One region of the Pseudocitrobacter cyperus genome, then DNA from elsewhere that is predicted to be linked to it. Evidence: predicted binding sites of a transcription regulator. Region 1 holds the regulator's gene; each other region holds the start of a gene.

The links. Region 1 encodes PurR, which represses purine synthesis genes. Its sites were predicted from a motif close to CANGCAAACGTTTGCNTG; they were not measured.
Region 2: the regulator PurR is predicted to act here: its motif matches at 2,797-2,814, upstream of carA (glutamine-hydrolyzing carbamoyl-phosphate synthase small subunit).
Region 3: the regulator PurR is predicted to act here: its motif matches at 3,490-3,507, upstream of serA (phosphoglycerate dehydrogenase).

Annotation. Positions count from the first base shown of each region.
Region 1 covers NZ_JAYMYY010000001.1:341,067-346,622, forward strand. Annotated here, with positions in the region: gene punC (purine nucleoside transporter PunC) at 1-1,111, opposite strand, end outside; gene punR (DNA-binding transcriptional activator PunR) at 1,220-2,152, shown strand; gene purR (HTH-type transcriptional repressor PurR) at 2,149-3,174, opposite strand; gene cydH (cytochrome bd-I oxidase subunit CydH) at 3,469-3,558, shown strand; gene VSR74_RS01695 (MFS transporter) at 3,732-4,898, shown strand; gene sodB (superoxide dismutase [Fe]) at 4,936-5,517, opposite strand.
Region 2 covers NZ_JAYMYY010000002.1:203,373-208,928, reverse strand. Annotated here, with positions in the region: gene VSR74_RS09740 (class I mannose-6-phosphate isomerase) at 1-241, opposite strand, end outside; gene VSR74_RS09735 (LacI family DNA-binding transcriptional regulator) at 429-1,445, shown strand; gene dapB (4-hydroxy-tetrahydrodipicolinate reductase) at 1,629-2,450, shown strand; gene carA (glutamine-hydrolyzing carbamoyl-phosphate synthase small subunit) at 2,906-4,054, shown strand; gene carB (carbamoyl-phosphate synthase large subunit) at 4,073-5,556, shown strand, end outside.
Region 3 covers NZ_JAYMYY010000003.1:53,097-58,652, forward strand. Annotated here, with positions in the region: gene argO (arginine exporter ArgO) at 114-749, shown strand; gene VSR74_RS11855 (oxidative stress defense protein) at 841-1,581, shown strand; gene argP (DNA-binding transcriptional regulator ArgP) at 1,626-2,519, opposite strand; gene rpiA (ribose-5-phosphate isomerase RpiA) at 2,668-3,327, shown strand; gene serA (phosphoglycerate dehydrogenase) at 3,590-4,822, shown strand; gene VSR74_RS11875 (5-formyltetrahydrofolate cyclo-ligase) at 5,213-5,556, opposite strand, start outside.

The sequences.
Region 1 (5,556 bases):
CAACGGTGGCCACCATCACGCTGGTGGTCGCCAGCAGAGGTGCGGCAATCAATGATGAAACGACCAGACTGGCGAGGAAGCACAGCCCCAGTTGCAGCGTATTTTGTAAGGCGGCCGCACGCCCGGTAGCCTGCGGGAATGGGCGCAGAGCGCGGGCGACGACGATAGGATAGATAGCGCCGTTTGCCATTGCCATCACGCAGAACGGGATCAGCAGGGCGGTCAGCGAGACATGCGGTGTCAGACCGACGCCCCAGGTGGCAAACACGCTAATGGCGAACAGCATCAACAACCACGGCAGGAGCTTGCCGCCATCCCATTTTTGCAGCGCCGCGCGGCAGCCGTAGCCGCCTATCAGGAAGGCGATGGTCTGCGGAACATAGCTCAGACCAATGGCTGTCGGGCTGTAACCCATGGCATTGAGGATAAATGGCGACCCGGTCAGCCAGGCAAAGAAGCTGGCGGAACAGGCGGCGTATATCAACACGTTGCCGCGGTAATCCTGACTGCGCAGCAGCTTCATAAAGGTCAGTTTGTCCGGGTTTGCGGACACTTTCGGGTGGGCGGGCTTCAGGCGCAGCGCCGGGATCATCAAAATCAGCGTAATGATAAACAGCGTGGTGAAAATAGCCTGCCACTCGAAGTGATGCAGGATCCAGCTTCCCAGCAGGGGGGCCAGTGCCGGAGAGAGGCCAACCAGCGGCATAATCGTGGCGAAAATACGGTTGATACGCTGCGCCGGATAGTAGTCTGTGACCATTGCCTGCCAGGTGACAGCCGCTGCGCAGACGCCGACCGCCTGGATAAAACGCAGCACCAGCAGTATGCTGGCATCGCGCACCCACAGCATTCCCAGGCAGCCGAAGGCGAAAATCGCCAGGCCTGTTAACAAAATCGGTTTGCGGCCATAACGGTCAGAGAGCGGCCCCCACAGCAGTTGCGCGATAGCAAATCCGGCAAGGAACAGACTCAGGCTGGCACTGACGGCAGACGCCGGTGTTTGCAAATCGCTCTGAATGGCGGCAAAGGCCGGAAGATACATATCAGTGGCCAGGAAGCCCAATACGCTCAGGCCCGCCAGCCAGACTAAAAATCCTTTCCCAGGTTGCATAAAAACGCCTTTTCTTGTGTCGGAAGAGGCTGAGAGTGTAGAGAGTGAAATCTGGCTTGTGAAACGCTAATATTTGCGGCCTGGTTTCAAAAATTTTGTAGGCAGAGCATGTGGTCTGAATATTCACTGGAAGTGGTTGATGCCGTTGCGCGTAACGGCAGCTTTAGCGGTGCGGCGAATGAACTGCACCGGGTACCTTCAGCAATCAGTTACACGGTGCGGCAACTGGAAGAGTGGCTGGCGGTTCCGCTGTTCGAACGCCGTCATCGCGATGTTGAGCTGACGCCTGCGGGGGCGTGGTTTTTGAAAGAAGGGCGTTCTGTTATCAAAAAAATGCAGATCACTCGTCAGCAGTGCCAGCAAATTGCCAATGGCTGGCGCGGTCAACTGGCCATTGCGGTTGATAATATCGTCAGGCCTGAGCGCACCCGGCAGATGATTGTCGATTTCTATCGGCACTTCAGTGATGTTGAACTGCTGGTTTATCAGGAAGTGTTCAACGGCGTCTGGGATGCGCTGGCAGATGGCCGGGTTGAGCTGGCGATTGGCGCGACGCAGGCGATCCCCGTTGGGGGGCGTTATGCCTTTCGCGATATGGGTATGCTGAGCTGGCAGTGCGTGGTGGCAAGCCAGCATCCTCTGGCGAAGATGAGCGGGCCATTTAGCGATGATACATTGCGCAACTGGCCTTCGCTGGTGCGTGAGGATACTTCGCGCTCGTTGCCAAAACGAATCACCTGGCTGCTGGATAACCAGAAACGGGTTGTGGTACCAGACTGGGGCTCTTCAGAGACCTGTTTATCCGCGGGGCTTTGCGTCGGAATGGTGCCAGAACATTTTGCGCGTCCGAAGATAGACACGGGCGAGTGGGTGGCACTGGAACTGGAAAACCCTTTTCCGGATGCGGCTTGTTGTCTGACGTGGCAGCAAAACGATACATCTGTAGCGTTAGGCTGGCTGCTGGACTATCTGGGCGACAGTGAAACGCTGAACAGCGAGTGGCTGCGAACGCCGGAAAATGGCGTTCGCAGAGAGCCTTAACGACGGTAATCGCGGAAGGGGCCGTCGGCGACGGAACGGCGCTCGATGAGGCGCGGATGGACTTCAATCGACTGCGACTCTTCGCGTTTGCTGACAATTCTGTCCATCAGCATATTAAAGGCGGTTTCCCCGAGGGAGTCTTTAGGCTGGTGGATAGTGGTCAACGCCGGCGTAAAGAAGCGAGAGTTGCGCACGTTGTCGTAACCAATCAGGGAGATATCCTGCGGGACGCGTAGTCCCATTTCATCAGCGGCGCAGAGCGCACCCATCGCCATGACATCACCACCGCAGAAAATGGCCGTCGGACGCGGATTCTGCGAGAGGATTTGCTGCATGGCGCGATAGCCGGATTCAGGCTCGAAATCACCCTGAACGATCCAGTTGGACGGCACATTAATATGCATCTCTTCCATCGCTTTCATAAAACCGGCCAGGCGGCCCGCACCGGTGTTACGCTCAAGCGGGCCGGGGATGACGCCAATTTCGCGGTGGCCACGTTCCACCAGATAACGGCCTGCCATATAGCCACCTTCGAAGGCGTTATCAATGACCGAGTCAGTAAAATCAGCTTTGGCTTCGCCCCAGTCCATCACCACCATCGGAATATTGCGATACTCTTCCAGCATCTGCAGCAGCGATTCCGGATATTCAGAACACATCACCAGCAGGCCGTCTACGCGCTTTTGCGCCATCATAGAGAGGTAAGCGCGCTGCTTCTCAAGATTGTTCCAGGCGTTGCCAAGGATCAGGGTATAGCCTTTCTGAAAACAGTTTTTCTCAACGGCTTCAATTATTTCAGCGAAGTAGGCCGCTTCACTACTGGTTGCCAACAAACCAATGGATTTGGTGTGATTGACTTTCAGACTACGGGCGACGGCGCTTGGAGAGTAGTGGAGCTCTTTGATTGCCGCCCATACCGCTTCCCGCGTATCCTCGGCGACAAAGCGCGTCTTGTTAATCACATGTGATACAGTTGTAGTGGAAACGTTTGCGCGTTTCGCTACATCTTTAATAGTTGCCATTCCATCTCACTCCAGACCCGGGCCTGCCCCCGTTCGATTAACTACGAAAACGTTTGCCTTCACTCACCCTGACGCAATGTTATGAATTGCGGTTCGCCGGGAAAACGACACAGGACGACAGGAGGGGGTCAATGGCCGATACACTTATAAATTAGCGTCGAATTTTGTCTGATCTTTGGCAAAAGTGGAAGCGCAAAATCGGTTATCGTGTGAAATCAGAGAAGATTTTTGCTATTAAGTGTGCAAAAATGATTTAACTCACTTTTGGTGTGGTGATAACAAGGAGAAAAATTGATGAGTACTGAACTGAAGATGTCAATTACCACGACGGTTATTACGCTGGCGCTGATCGTGGCGGCCGGGCTAACTGCCGTCCTGCATTAATTCATTTCGCAGGGAGAGTTCACTCTCCCTCACTTCAATTCCTCATATCGATTGTTATCACATCAGCAAAACTATTTTGCTAATTTGTACACTTCTGTTTTTTTGTGATCGATGTCATGCTTTTGCCTTCAGTTGTCACGCCGTCCAGATTTGCGGCAAACCGGAGTCATTGCATGAAAGTCAATTTTCCCTTACTGGCGTTAGCCATTGGCGCATTTGGGATTGGCACCACCGAATTTTCGCCGATGGGGCTCTTACCTGTTATCGCTGAAGGGGTTGATGTTTCAATTCCTGCCGCAGGTATGTTAATCAGCGCCTACGCTGTAGGGGTGATGGTGGGTGCGCCGCTGATGACGTTACTGCTCTCCCATCGTGCGCGGCGCAATGCCTTAATCTTCCTGATGACGATTTTCACCCTCGGCAATGTGCTCTCGGCTATCGCGCCGGATTACACCACCCTGATGCTCTCGCGCATTATTACCAGCCTCAACCATGGCGCATTCTTTGGCCTGGGCTCGGTGGTTGCGGCAAGCGTGGTGCCAAAACACAAACAAGCCAGCGCGGTCGCCACTATGTTTATGGGGCTGACGATTGCCAACATCGGCGGTGTTCCCGCAGCCACCTGGCTTGGCGAAACCATCGGCTGGCGGATGTCGTTCCTGGCAACGGCGGGTCTTGGCGTGATTTCGATAGTTAGCCTGTGGCTCTCGTTACCGCAGGGCGGGGCAGGTGAAAAACCGGATGTGAAACGCGAACTTTCGGTGCTGGTGCGCCCGCAGGTGCTTTCCGCTTTGCTGACGACGGTGCTCGGTGCGGGAGCGATGTTTACGCTCTATACCTATATTTCGCCGGTATTGCACACCATTACCGATGCATCCTCTACCTTTATCACATTGATGCTGGTGCTGATTGGCGTCGGTTTTTCTCTGGGGAACTACCTCGGCGGTAAGTTTGCCGATCGTTCCGTCAGCGGCACGCTGAAGGGATTTTTGTTGCTTCTGATGTTGATAATGCTGGCGATACCGTTCCTTGCGCGCACGGAAATCGGTGCTGCGGTCAGCATGGTTATCTGGGGAGCCGCGACCTTCGCTGTCGTGCCACCACTGCAGATGCGTGTGATGCGTGTGGCTCATGAAGCGCCAGGGCTCTCGTCTTCGGTTAATATCGGGGCGTTTAATCTGGGCAATGCGTTGGGCGCAGTTGCGGGCGGAGCGGTAATTTCCGGCGGCCTGGGTTACAGCTTTGTGCCGGTGATGGGGGCGATTGTGGCAGGGCTGGCGCTGTTGTTGGTATTTTTCAGCAGTCGCTCACAGCGTGAAGAGATTATCGTTAGCCAGTAACAGAAACGCAGAAGGGGTTTCCTTCTGCGTTATTTCATTATGCCGCCAGATTTTCAGCAACAAACGCCCAGTTCACCAGCGCCCAGAAGTGCTCCAGGTAGCTGACGCGCGCGTTGCGGTAATCAATATAGTAAGCATGTTCCCACACATCGACGGTCAGCAACGGTTTGGCATCCGTCGTCAGCGGGGTTCCCGCGTTTGACGTGGAGACAATCGCCAGGCTGCCGTCTGCTTTTTTCACAAGCCACGTCCAGCCGGAACCGAAGTTCTTCGCAGCCGCATCGCTAAATTGTGCTTTAAACTCGGCAAAGCTACCGAAAGAACGGTTGATGGCTTCAGCCACTGCGCCAGTCGGTTCGCCGCCTGCGTTTGGTGCCAGGCAGTGCCAGTAGAAGGTGTGGTTCCAGACCTGTGCTGCGTTATTGAACACGCCGCCTTCAGAGGTGCGAATGATCTCTTCCAGCGATTTGCCTTCAAACGCCGTACCTTTCACCATATTGTTCAGGTTGGTGACGTAAGTCTGGTGGTGTTTTCCATAATGATACTCGAGCGTCTCGGCAGAAATGTGCGGCGCCAGAGCGTCTTTGGCATACGGTAATGCAGGTAATTCGAACGACATTGCTACTCTCCTTTTTATAGTTAATTACCCCAGTAACCT
Region 2 (5,556 bases), on a different contig from region 1:
TTTTATCCAGACGTGCAGATTCGACGTTCAGAAGCAGGCTGGGTGTCAACAGAGGAAAGAGATGTCGCTCCAGCTCATTCAGGTCAACGCCAGGGTAGCAATCCACAATAAGCGTCGCCTTCGACTGCTGCGCTAAGCGCTGACGCAGGGTAGCGATAATCGGCTCCCAGCCCTGCCAGGCATCATGATCGTATCCGCTAATCGCGACCTCAGGGTACTTATCGTAAACGGTGTGGGTCATCGGTAATCTCCTTCGTCTTTGAATTAAGATTAATCGATTAACCGTTTTAGGAAAGAGTGGTTAACGCGATTAACCTGCCAGTTTTCACAAGTCGCGGCTATTCCAGCAGGAGAGTGTGAAGCGACTCACAGGCATTAATGCAAATAAAAGGTTATTCGATTAATCTAAAGGGAAAAGAGAGGTGATGATGACAACGATAACCCTGGCGCAGGTCGCCGCGCACGCAGGTGTATCCACCGCGACCGTATCGATGGTATTGCGCAACCGGGGGCGGATTTCTCAGGCAACCCGTGAACGGGTGCTGAAAGCGCTGGATGATACAGGCTATGTCTATAACCAAACGGCCGCTAACCTGCGCAATCGCCGCAGTAATCAGGTCGGTTTGCTACTGCACGACATTACAAACCCGTTTTATGGTGAAATGACGGCTGGGTTGAGTCATGAGATGGAACGGCATGAGCTACTGCTCTTTCTGGCGAACAGTGAAGAGTCCGGCGAGCGCCAGCAGCGATTTGTCGATTCATTGATGCGTAACAGCGCCTGCGGGATGGTGTTGTGCGCGGCGCGAGAAACGCCGCAATCCTTTTTCGATGGCCTGAAACGGCGCAACATTCCGGCGATCATGGTTGTCAGGCCGCTTAACGATCCGGATTTTGATTTTGTCGGCACCGACAATTTTCTCGGCACCCAGATGGCGACGGCGCACCTGATTAAGCTGGGGCATCGGAATATTGCGTTTATAGGCGGCAGTCAAAATTCCGGCACCCGCGCCCAGCGAATTGGCGGTTTTACCAGTAAACTTCTGGAAAACGGTATTTCACCCAATGCCGAGTGGATAGTGACGTCTCAGGCCAGCCAAAGCGATGGGGCGCGGGTGGCAGAGGAACTTCTGCATCGTTATCCGCAAATCACCGCCGCGGTGTGTTATCAGGATATCGTCGCGCTGGGAGTGATGCTCACCCTGCGCAAAAGGGGGCGTGAGCCGGGGCGAGACTTTGCGCTGGTGGGTTTTGATGATATTACTGAGGCAGCGCTGGTGCAGCCTGCATTAACCACGGTCTCCGTCGCGGCCAAAGAAATTGGCCGCAAAGCAGGGGAGTTGCTCTATAGCCGTATTCAGGGCAACGATGAGCCGCCAAAGCGGATTATTCTGCCGCCCGCGCTGGTGATCCGCCAGTCCTGTGGTTTCGCTCCCGCAGAATAAGAACGTTACGCTTGATATGTGATTCCAGCCCATGATTCGTCCTTTCCGATGAATCATGGCTTTTACTGATATTCCCCTCTGTTTATCATTTAATTCTAATTATGGACGTTTTCAACTGGCAGCCTGCGGGCGGGCTGGTTACTCTGAGAACGGTTTACGCAAAATTAACAAAAGAGAATAGCTATGCATGATGCACAAATCCGTGTCGCCATTGCCGGTGCTGGCGGACGTATGGGACGCCAGTTAATTCAGGCGGCAATCGCAATGGACGGCGTTCAGTTGGGCGCGGCGCTGGAACGCGAAGGATCAAGCCTGTTGGGCAGCGATGCGGGCGAGCTGGCGGGCGCGGGGAAAACCGGCGTTACCGTTCAGAGTAGCCTCGACGCGGTTAAAGATGATTTTGATGTATTTATCGATTTTACCCGCCCGGAAGGCACGCTGACGCATCTGGCGTTCTGTCGTGAACACGGGAAAGGCATGGTTATTGGAACCACTGGTTTTGATGATGCCGGCAAGCAGGCGATCCGCGATGCCTCTCAGGAGATAGCGATTGTCTTTGCGGCCAACTTCAGCGTGGGGGTAAACGTCATGCTTAAGTTGCTGGAGAAAGCCGCCAAAGTGATGGGCGACTATACCGACATCGAAATTATTGAAGCACATCATCGCCATAAAGTTGATGCGCCGTCAGGCACTGCGCTGGCAATGGGTGAGGCGATTGCCGGGGCGCTGGATAAAGATCTCAAGGAGTGCGCCGTTTACAGCCGTGAAGGTTATACGGGTGAGCGTGTGCCGGGTACCATTGGTTTTGCCACCGTGCGGGCGGGCGATATCGTCGGTGAACATACGGCGATGTTCGCCGATATTGGCGAACGTGTGGAGATCACCCACAAAGCCTCCAGCCGCATGACATTTGCCAACGGAGCGGTGCGTTCCGCTTTGTGGCTTAAAGCCAGGAAAAACGGTCTTTTTGATATGCGCGATGTGCTTAATTTGAATGAATTATAGTATTTATTACCCATCGTGATGTGGTATTGCAATCAGTAAGACATTGATTGCATAGGGCAATATTTTATTGCCCTTTATTTTATCTGTTTTTAGTTACTTTTCTCTTCTTGTTTCCTATAAAAGCACATTATCCGTCCATTTTTTGTTGTTTGAATGTAAATTTTGACCGGATGGTCTACTTTTTTCTCCCTTAATCCCATTTTTAACATTCTTCTTGCCGCGCAAGCGTTTTCTGTGGGTAGTTAGGTGATCTTTTTGCCAGCTAAAAGCGTTAGTTAAATCCAGTGGCGCAAAATAATAATAAAAAATGCCCTTTAAGGTAGACTTTTGTCCGGGCTCTCTCTAGAATGCCGCCGTTTGCCAGAAATTCAAAGGTAAGCAGATTTGCATTGATTTATGTCACCATTGTGAATTAATATGCAAATAAAGTGAGTGAATATTCTCTGGAGGGTGTTTTGATTAAGTCAGCGCTATTGGTTCTGGAAGACGGAACCCAGTTTCACGGTCGGGCCATAGGGGCAACAGGTTCGGCGGTTGGGGAAGTTGTTTTCAATACGTCTTTGACCGGTTATCAAGAAATCCTCACTGATCCTTCCTATTCTCGCCAAATCGTTACTCTTACTTATCCTCATATCGGCAATGTCGGCACCAATGCTGCTGACGAAGAGTCTTCTCAGGTTCACGCGCAAGGTCTGGTTATTCGCGACCTGCCGCTGATTGCCAGCAACTACCGCAATACAGAAGATCTCTCTTCTTACCTGAAGCGCCATAACATCGTGGCGATTGCCGATATCGATACCCGTAAGCTGACGCGTCTGCTGCGCGAAAAGGGCGCACAAAACGGCTGCATTATTGCAGGCGATAACCTGGACGCCGCACTGGCGCAGGAAAAAGCGAAAGCCTTCCCTGGTCTGAACGGGATGGATCTGGCAAAAGAAGTCACCACCCGCGAATCCTATAGCTGGACGCAGGGTAGCTGGACGCTGGCAGAAGAACTGCCGGAAGCGAAAAAAGAAGAAGAACTGCCATTCCACGTCGTTGCCTACGATTTTGGCGCGAAACGCAATATTCTGCGTATGCTGGTGGATCGCGGCTGCCGCCTGACCATTGTTCCGGCACAAACTTCTGCAGAAGATGTGCTGAAAATGAATCCGGACGGCGTGTTCCTTTCCAATGGCCCTGGCGACCCGGCACCGTGTGATTACGCAATTACCGCTATCCAGAAATTCCTCGAAACCGACATCCCGGTCTTCGGCATCTGCCTCGGCCATCAGCTTCTGGCGCTGGCGAGCGGGGCGAAGACCATCAAGATGAAGTTCGGCCACCACGGCGGCAACCATCCGGTGAAAGATATCGATAATAACGTGGTGATGATCACCGCGCAGAACCACGGTTTTGCCGTCGATGAAGCGACGCTGCCGGCAAACCTGCGCGTGACGCATAAATCCCTGTTTGATGGCACGCTGCAGGGTATCCACCGTACCGATAAGCCAGCGTTCAGTTTCCAGGGCCACCCGGAAGCGAGCCCAGGCCCGCACGATGCCGCACCGCTGTTCGACCACTTTATCGAGCTTATCGAGCAATACCGTCAGTCCGCGAAATAATCAGGAGTTATAAGAGCCATGCCAAAACGTACAGACATAAAAAGTATCCTGATTCTGGGTGCGGGCCCGATCGTTATCGGCCAGGCGTGTGAGTTTGACTACTCCGGCGCCCAGGCGTGTAAAGCGCTGCGCGAAGAGGGTTATCGCGTTATCCTGGTGAACTCCAACCCGGCAACCATCATGACCGACCCGGAAATGGCCGATGCGACCTACATCGAGCCGATTCAGTGGGAGGTGGTGCGTAAGATTATTGAAAAAGAGCGCCCGGATGCGGTGCTGCCGACCATGGGCGGCCAGACGGCGCTGAACTGTGCGCTGGAACTCGAGCGTCAGGGCGTGCTCGAAGAGTTCGGCGTCACCATGATTGGTGCCACTGCCGATGCGATTGATAAAGCAGAAGATCGTCGCCGCTTCGACGTGGCGATGAAGAAAATCGGCCTTGATACGGCGCGTTCCGGTATCGCGCACACCATGGAAGAAGCTTTGGCGGTCGCCGCTGAAGTCGGCTTCCCGTGCATTATCCGCCCTTCCTTCACCATGGGCGGCACCGGCGGCGGTATCGCTTATAACCGCGAAGAGTTCGAAGAGATTTGCGAACGCGGGCTGGATCTCTCCCCAACCAACGAACTGCTGATTGATGAGTCGCTGATTGGCTGGAAAGAGTACGAGATGGAAGTGGTGCGTGATAAAAACGATAACTGCATCATCGTCTGCTCTATCGAAAACTTCGATGCGATGGGCATCCACACCGGTGACTCCATCACCGTAGCCCCGGCGCAAACCCTGACCGATAAAGAGTATCAAATCATGCGTAACGCCTCGATGGCGGTACTGCGTGAAATCGGCGTCGAAACCGGCGGCTCTAACGTTCAGTTCTCGGTTAACCCGAAAAATGGTCGTCTGATTGTTATCGAAATGAACCCGCGTGTGTCTCGCTCCTCGGCGCTGGCGTCGAAAGCCACCGGCTTCCCGATTGCTAAAGTGGCGGCGAAACTGGCGGTGGGCTACACCCTTGACGAGCTGATGAACGATATCACCGGCGGCCGTACTCCGGCTTCTTTCGAGCCGTCCATCGACTACGTTGTGACCAAAATACCTCGCTTTAACTTCGAGAAATTCGTCGGCGCCAATGACCGTTTAACCACCCAGATGAAATCGGTCGGTGAAGTGATGGCGATTGGCCGCACGCAGCAGGAATCTCTGCAAAAAGCGCTGCGCGGCCTGGAAGTCGGGGCGATGGGCTTTGACCCGAAAGTGAGCCTTGATGACCCGGAAGCGCTGACCAAAATCCGCCGCGAACTGAAAGACGCAGGCGCAGAGCGTATCTGGTACATCGCCGATGCCTTCCGCGCGGGTCTCTCCGTGGACGGTGTATTCAACCTGACCAACATCGACCGCTGGTTCCTGGTGCAAATTGAAGAGCTGGTGCGTCTGGAAGAGAAAGTGGCGGAAGTGGGCATCAATGGCCTCGACGCCGACTTCCTGCGCACCCTGAAACGCAA
Region 3 (5,556 bases), on a different contig from region 1:
CCGTGCTCCGCCATTATTAGACATTCTAATAAGCTATTAATATTATCCATTTCCGCTAATGATTATCCCGCGCTATAGTCTGCGCTAAACAGACATCGCTCAGGATAAAACTCATGATATCTTATTATTTTCAAGGTCTTGCGCTTGGCGCAGCCATGATCCTTCCGCTCGGCCCGCAGAACGCGTTCGTCATGAATCAGGGGATCCGCCGTCAGTACCACATCATGATTGCGCTACTTTGCGCCGTCAGCGATTTGCTACTGATTTGCGCCGGGATTTTTGGCGGCAGCGCATTGCTGATGCAGTCGCCGTGGTTACTGGCGTTAGTCACCTGGGGCGGCGTGGCCTTTTTATTGTGGTACGGATTTGGCGCGCTGAAGACGGCGATGAGCAGCAATCTGGAGCTTGCCAGCGCTGAAGTGCTTAAACAGGGGCGTTGGAAAATCATTGCCACTATGCTTGCCGTCACCTGGCTGAACCCCCACGTTTATCTCGATACCTTTGTGGTGCTGGGGAGCCTCGGTGGGCAGCTCGATGTAGAGCCTAAGCGTTGGTTTGCGCTCGGCACCGTCAGCGCTTCCTTCCTCTGGTTCTTCGGCCTGGCGCTGCTGGCGGCATGGCTGGCGCCGCGCCTGCGCACCGCTAAAGCGCAACGTATTATCAATATCCTGGTTGGTGCGGTGATGTGGTTTATAGCTTTCCAGTTGGCGAAAGAGGGAATTGGACATGTTTACGCCTTGTTCAACTAAGTGTTCTCCGATGGACTTTCGCAGATGAGGCGCTAAGCTTGGATGCGAGAACTTGTATTTTCGGGTGATAACGTAACATGGAGAGACGACAGTGAAGTTTAAAGTGATAGCGCTGACAGCATTGATGGGGCTGAGCGCCATGTCTGTACAGGCAAATGAGTTACCAAATGGCCCGCATATTGTCACCTCCGGTACGGCCAGCGTCGATGCAACCCCGGATATTGCCACCCTGGCGATTGAAGTTAACATCGCGGCTAAAGATGCGGCAACAGCCAAGAAACAGGCGGATCAGCGCGTGGCGCAGTACCTCTCCTTCCTTGAGCAAAATGGTGTAGCGAAAAAGGATATCAGCTCGGCTAACCTGCGTACTCAGCCCGATTATGACTATCAAAATGGTAAAAGCATTCTGAAAGGTTATCGCGCGGTACGTACTGTTGAAGTCACCCTGCGCCAACTGGATAAACTTAATTCCCTGCTGGATGGCGCGTTGAAAGCAGGCCTGAATGAAATTCGTTCTGTGTCGCTGGGCGTGGCTCAGCCGGATGCCTACAAAGATAAAGCGCGTAAAGCGGCGATTGATGACGCTATTCATCAGGCGAAAGAGCTGGCGGCAGGATTTAACAGCAAACTGGGGCCGGTTTATAGCGTGCGTTACCATGTGTCGAATTATCAGCCAAGCCCGATGGTGCGCATGATGAAGGCGGATGCCGCGCCTGTATCTGCACAAGAGACCTATGAGCAGCCGACGATTCAGTTTGGCGATCAGGTCGATGTCGTGTTTGAGCTACAACCGGCTCAGTCACAGACTGCAGCGCCCGCGAAAGCGCAGTAATGATAGCTTTGCCGGATGGCTTCACGTCATCCGGCGTTTCACCATTAATCCTGTCTTAATACCCGACGCCCATACTCCAGCAGCGCGTCCGTTACATTACGCATCATGCGGCTTTCCGGCGCGAAGCGGTGCCAGTACAGCATCCGACGCTGAAACAGCCCTGGCGTCAAATCTATCAGCTCGCCAGACGCTAACTCCTTTTCAATCTGCAAATGCGGGATCATGCAACAGGTTGTGCCCTGACGCGCCAGTTGCACGAAGGCTTCCGACGAGTTCACGATATGACATGGCACGCTCCCCGGCGGCAGGTCGAAGTTTTGTTGCAGGAAAGCCTGATGCATATCGTCCAGATGGTCGAATGCAACGGCTGGCGCTTTTAACAGCGCCGAGCGCGTTACGCCATTGGGAAAGTAGCGCTCAGCAAAGGCTTTTGAACCGACGAAAAGGTAGTCCAGCGCGCCCAGTTGATCGACCAGGCAGCTTGGCAACGCTTGCGGCTGGATACTCACCGCCCCCACAACTTCGCCCCGGCGCAGACGCTCCTGGGTTCGGGTTTCATCCTCAACCTGCAAATTGAGGCGAATCGGAGAGTTGACCAGCACGTCGGCAAGCGCCGGCAGCAGCCAGGTTGCAAGGCTGTCGGCGTTGACAGCCAGCGACAGCAGCAGCGGCGTGGAACCTGTCTGCTCATCGCCCAGCCACTCATCTTCCAGTAGTTCTACCTGACGCAGCAGCGCCAGCAGTTTTTGCCCCTGCTCTGTAGGGCGTGGCGGAACGGTTCGCACCAGCAACGGTTGCCCGAACATGTTTTCCAGTTGTTTGATTCTCTGCGATACGGCTGATTGGGTAATGCATAGTTTTTGCGCCGCGCGCTCAAAACCGCGTTCCCGAATAACCGCATCCAGCGCCTGTAATGTTCTGTAGTCAGGACGTTTCATTACGTTGAGGTGCTCCTCTAAAATCGTTATCTCGCACTATGACATAAATTGCGGGTAGTTACAGACGAAATTGGTGCCTGGCGCAATGCGACAATGCGTTCAGATGTTCTATAATGCGCCAAATATCATTACAGCATGGGCAATAATCATGACGCAGGATGAACTGAAAAAAGCAGTAGGCTGGGCGGCGCTTCAATATGTACAACCGGGCACTATCGTCGGTGTGGGTACGGGCTCTACAGCCGCGCATTTTATCGACGCGCTGGGCACCATGAAAGGGCAGATTGAAGGAGCGGTATCCAGCTCTGATGCTTCCACCGAGAAACTGAAAAGCCTCGGGATCACCGTTTTTGACCTCAATGAAGTCGACCGTCTGGGTATCTACGTTGATGGCGCCGATGAGATCAACGGTCATATGCAGATGATCAAAGGCGGCGGTGCGGCGTTAACGCGTGAAAAGATTATTGCCTCTGTGGCGGACAAGTTCATCTGCATCGCGGATGCCTCTAAACAGGTTGATATCCTGGGGAACTTCCCGCTGCCGGTAGAAGTGATCCCAATGGCGCGTAGCTGCGTGGCACGTCAACTGGTTAAGCTGGGCGGTCGCCCGGAGTACCGTCAGGGCGTGATCACCGATAACGGTAACGTCATCCTGGATGTGCATGGCCTGGAAATCCTCGACGCTATCGCGCTGGAAAACGCGATCAACGCGATTCCAGGCGTCGTGACCGTGGGATTATTCGCCAATCGCGGTGCTGATGTGGCACTCATCGGTACGGCTGATGGTGTTAAAACCATCGTGAAATGATCTGACCGGGGGAAGCCCATTTCCCCCAATTTTTTTTACTCGGCTGATTTTGGTGACTTGTGTCACATTTCTCAAAACCACTTTATTAACATCCCAGCTTATTTCTTATGCACAGCATTTTATGCTGACATTTCCTCCTGCGTGAATTTTCTGCATGAGTCACACGCAAACGTTTAGATTGCCGTGATAGTTTTTTTTGATATGTTGCTTAGGTGAACTTTCGTTCATCACAACATCAGTAAAACAAAGACAGGGCGGGGAAATGGCTAAGGTATCACTGGAAAAAGAGAAAATTAAATTTCTGCTGGTAGAAGGCGTACATCAGAAGGCGCTGGATAGTCTTCGTGCGGCAGGTTACACCAACATTGAGTTTCACAAAGGCGCTCTGGACAGCGAACAACTGAAAGAGTCCATCCGTGATGCCCATTTCATCGGCCTGCGCTCCCGCACTCATCTGACCGAAGAGATTTTCGCGGCGGCGGAAAAACTGGTGGCAGTGGGCTGTTTCTGCATCGGCACCAATCAGGTCGATCTCAACGCGGCAGCTAAACGCGGCGTACCGGTTTTTAACGCACCGTTCTCGAACACCCGTTCCGTGGCTGAGTTGGTGATTGGCGAACTGCTGCTGTTGCTGCGCGGCGTGCCGGAGGCGAATGCTAAAGCACACCGCGGCGTGTGGAATAAACTGGCGGTGGGCTCGTTTGAAGCGCGCGGTAAAAAACTGGGCATTATCGGTTATGGCCATATCGGTACTCAGCTCGGTATTCTGGCGGAATCGCTGGGGATGCACGTATTCTTCTATGACATTGAAAACAAATTGCCGTTGGGCAATGCCACCCAGGTTCAGCATCTCTCCGATTTGCTAAACATGAGCGATGTGGTGAGTTTGCATGTGCCGGAAAACGCCTCAACCAAAAATATGATGGGCGTGGAAGAGCTGGCGCTGATGAAGCCGGGCGCACTGCTGATTAACGCCTCGCGTGGTACGGTTGTCGATATTCCGGCGCTGTGCGATGCGCTGGCGCGTAAACATCTGGCGGGGGCGGCTATTGATGTCTTCCCGACCGAACCGGCGACGAACAGCGATCCGTTCAATTCTCCGCTTTGTGAATTTGATAATGTTATCCTGACTCCGCACATTGGGGGCTCAACTCAGGAAGCGCAGGAAAATATCGGCCTGGAAGTGGCGGGTAAACTGGCGAAATACTCCGACAACGGCTCCACGCTCTCTGCTGTGAACTTCCCGGAAGTCTCGCTGCCGATCCACGGTGGTCGTCGCCTGCTGCACATCCATGAAAACCGCCCGGGCGTACTGACCGCCATCAACCAGATCTTCGCGGAGCAAGGCGTCAACATTGCCGCACAGTACCTGCAAACCACGCCGCAGATGGGCTATGTGGTTATCGATATTGAAGCGGAAGAAGATGTTGCGCAGAAAGCGCTGCAAAGCATGAAAGCGATTCCGGGCACGGTTCGCGCACGTATGCTGTTCTGATTCTTACTAACTTACGGGCGGGCCGCTGGCCTGCCTGTACTTTCCCGCTCATCCGCTGCTGTTTTCCATTCTGAAACGTATGTAATCACCCTTTGCGAAGCGAGTCGTAATAGGCAACTAAAGCCGCGCGACGGCGATTTTGCGCGCGTAAGAAAGATTAGGATAGGGGCAGCATGGTGCTAAAACGGGAAAGCCCCTACCGAAGCAGGGGCTCTGATAAGGAAAGGGACGATGATGAGCTACGTCATCATGCTGCTGATTCTGTTAATAATCGCTTTCCCGGCCTATTAACAAAGACGCAGGAGGGAGGTTCGCCTCCCTCACCCTTTACCGAGGAATTTAGGTCAAAAATTCAGCAAAGTCAATCGGGGCGAAGTGGGAAACTTCGCCCTACCACACCCAGGTTTTTGACGGCGTTACCACCGCTGGCAGCGGGATATCCCACTCTTCAACCGGCAGCCGTTCCACCAACTGACAATCGTGCGCGTAGCCTACCGGGCTGATGCCATGATGCTGCCAGTTTTGCAGCGTGCGATCGTAAAACCCGCCGCCCATTCCCAGCCGTTGCCCCTGTTCGTCGAAAGCGACCAGCGGCGTAATCAGCACATCCAGTTCGCTCAGTGGCAGAACATTGCGCACATCGAGTTTCGGTTCGTGAATTTTCAGTCGGTTAATGACCAGTTCGCTGTGTGGATGGTAGTGCAGAAACAGCAGATTTCCGGGGCTGAAGGGGT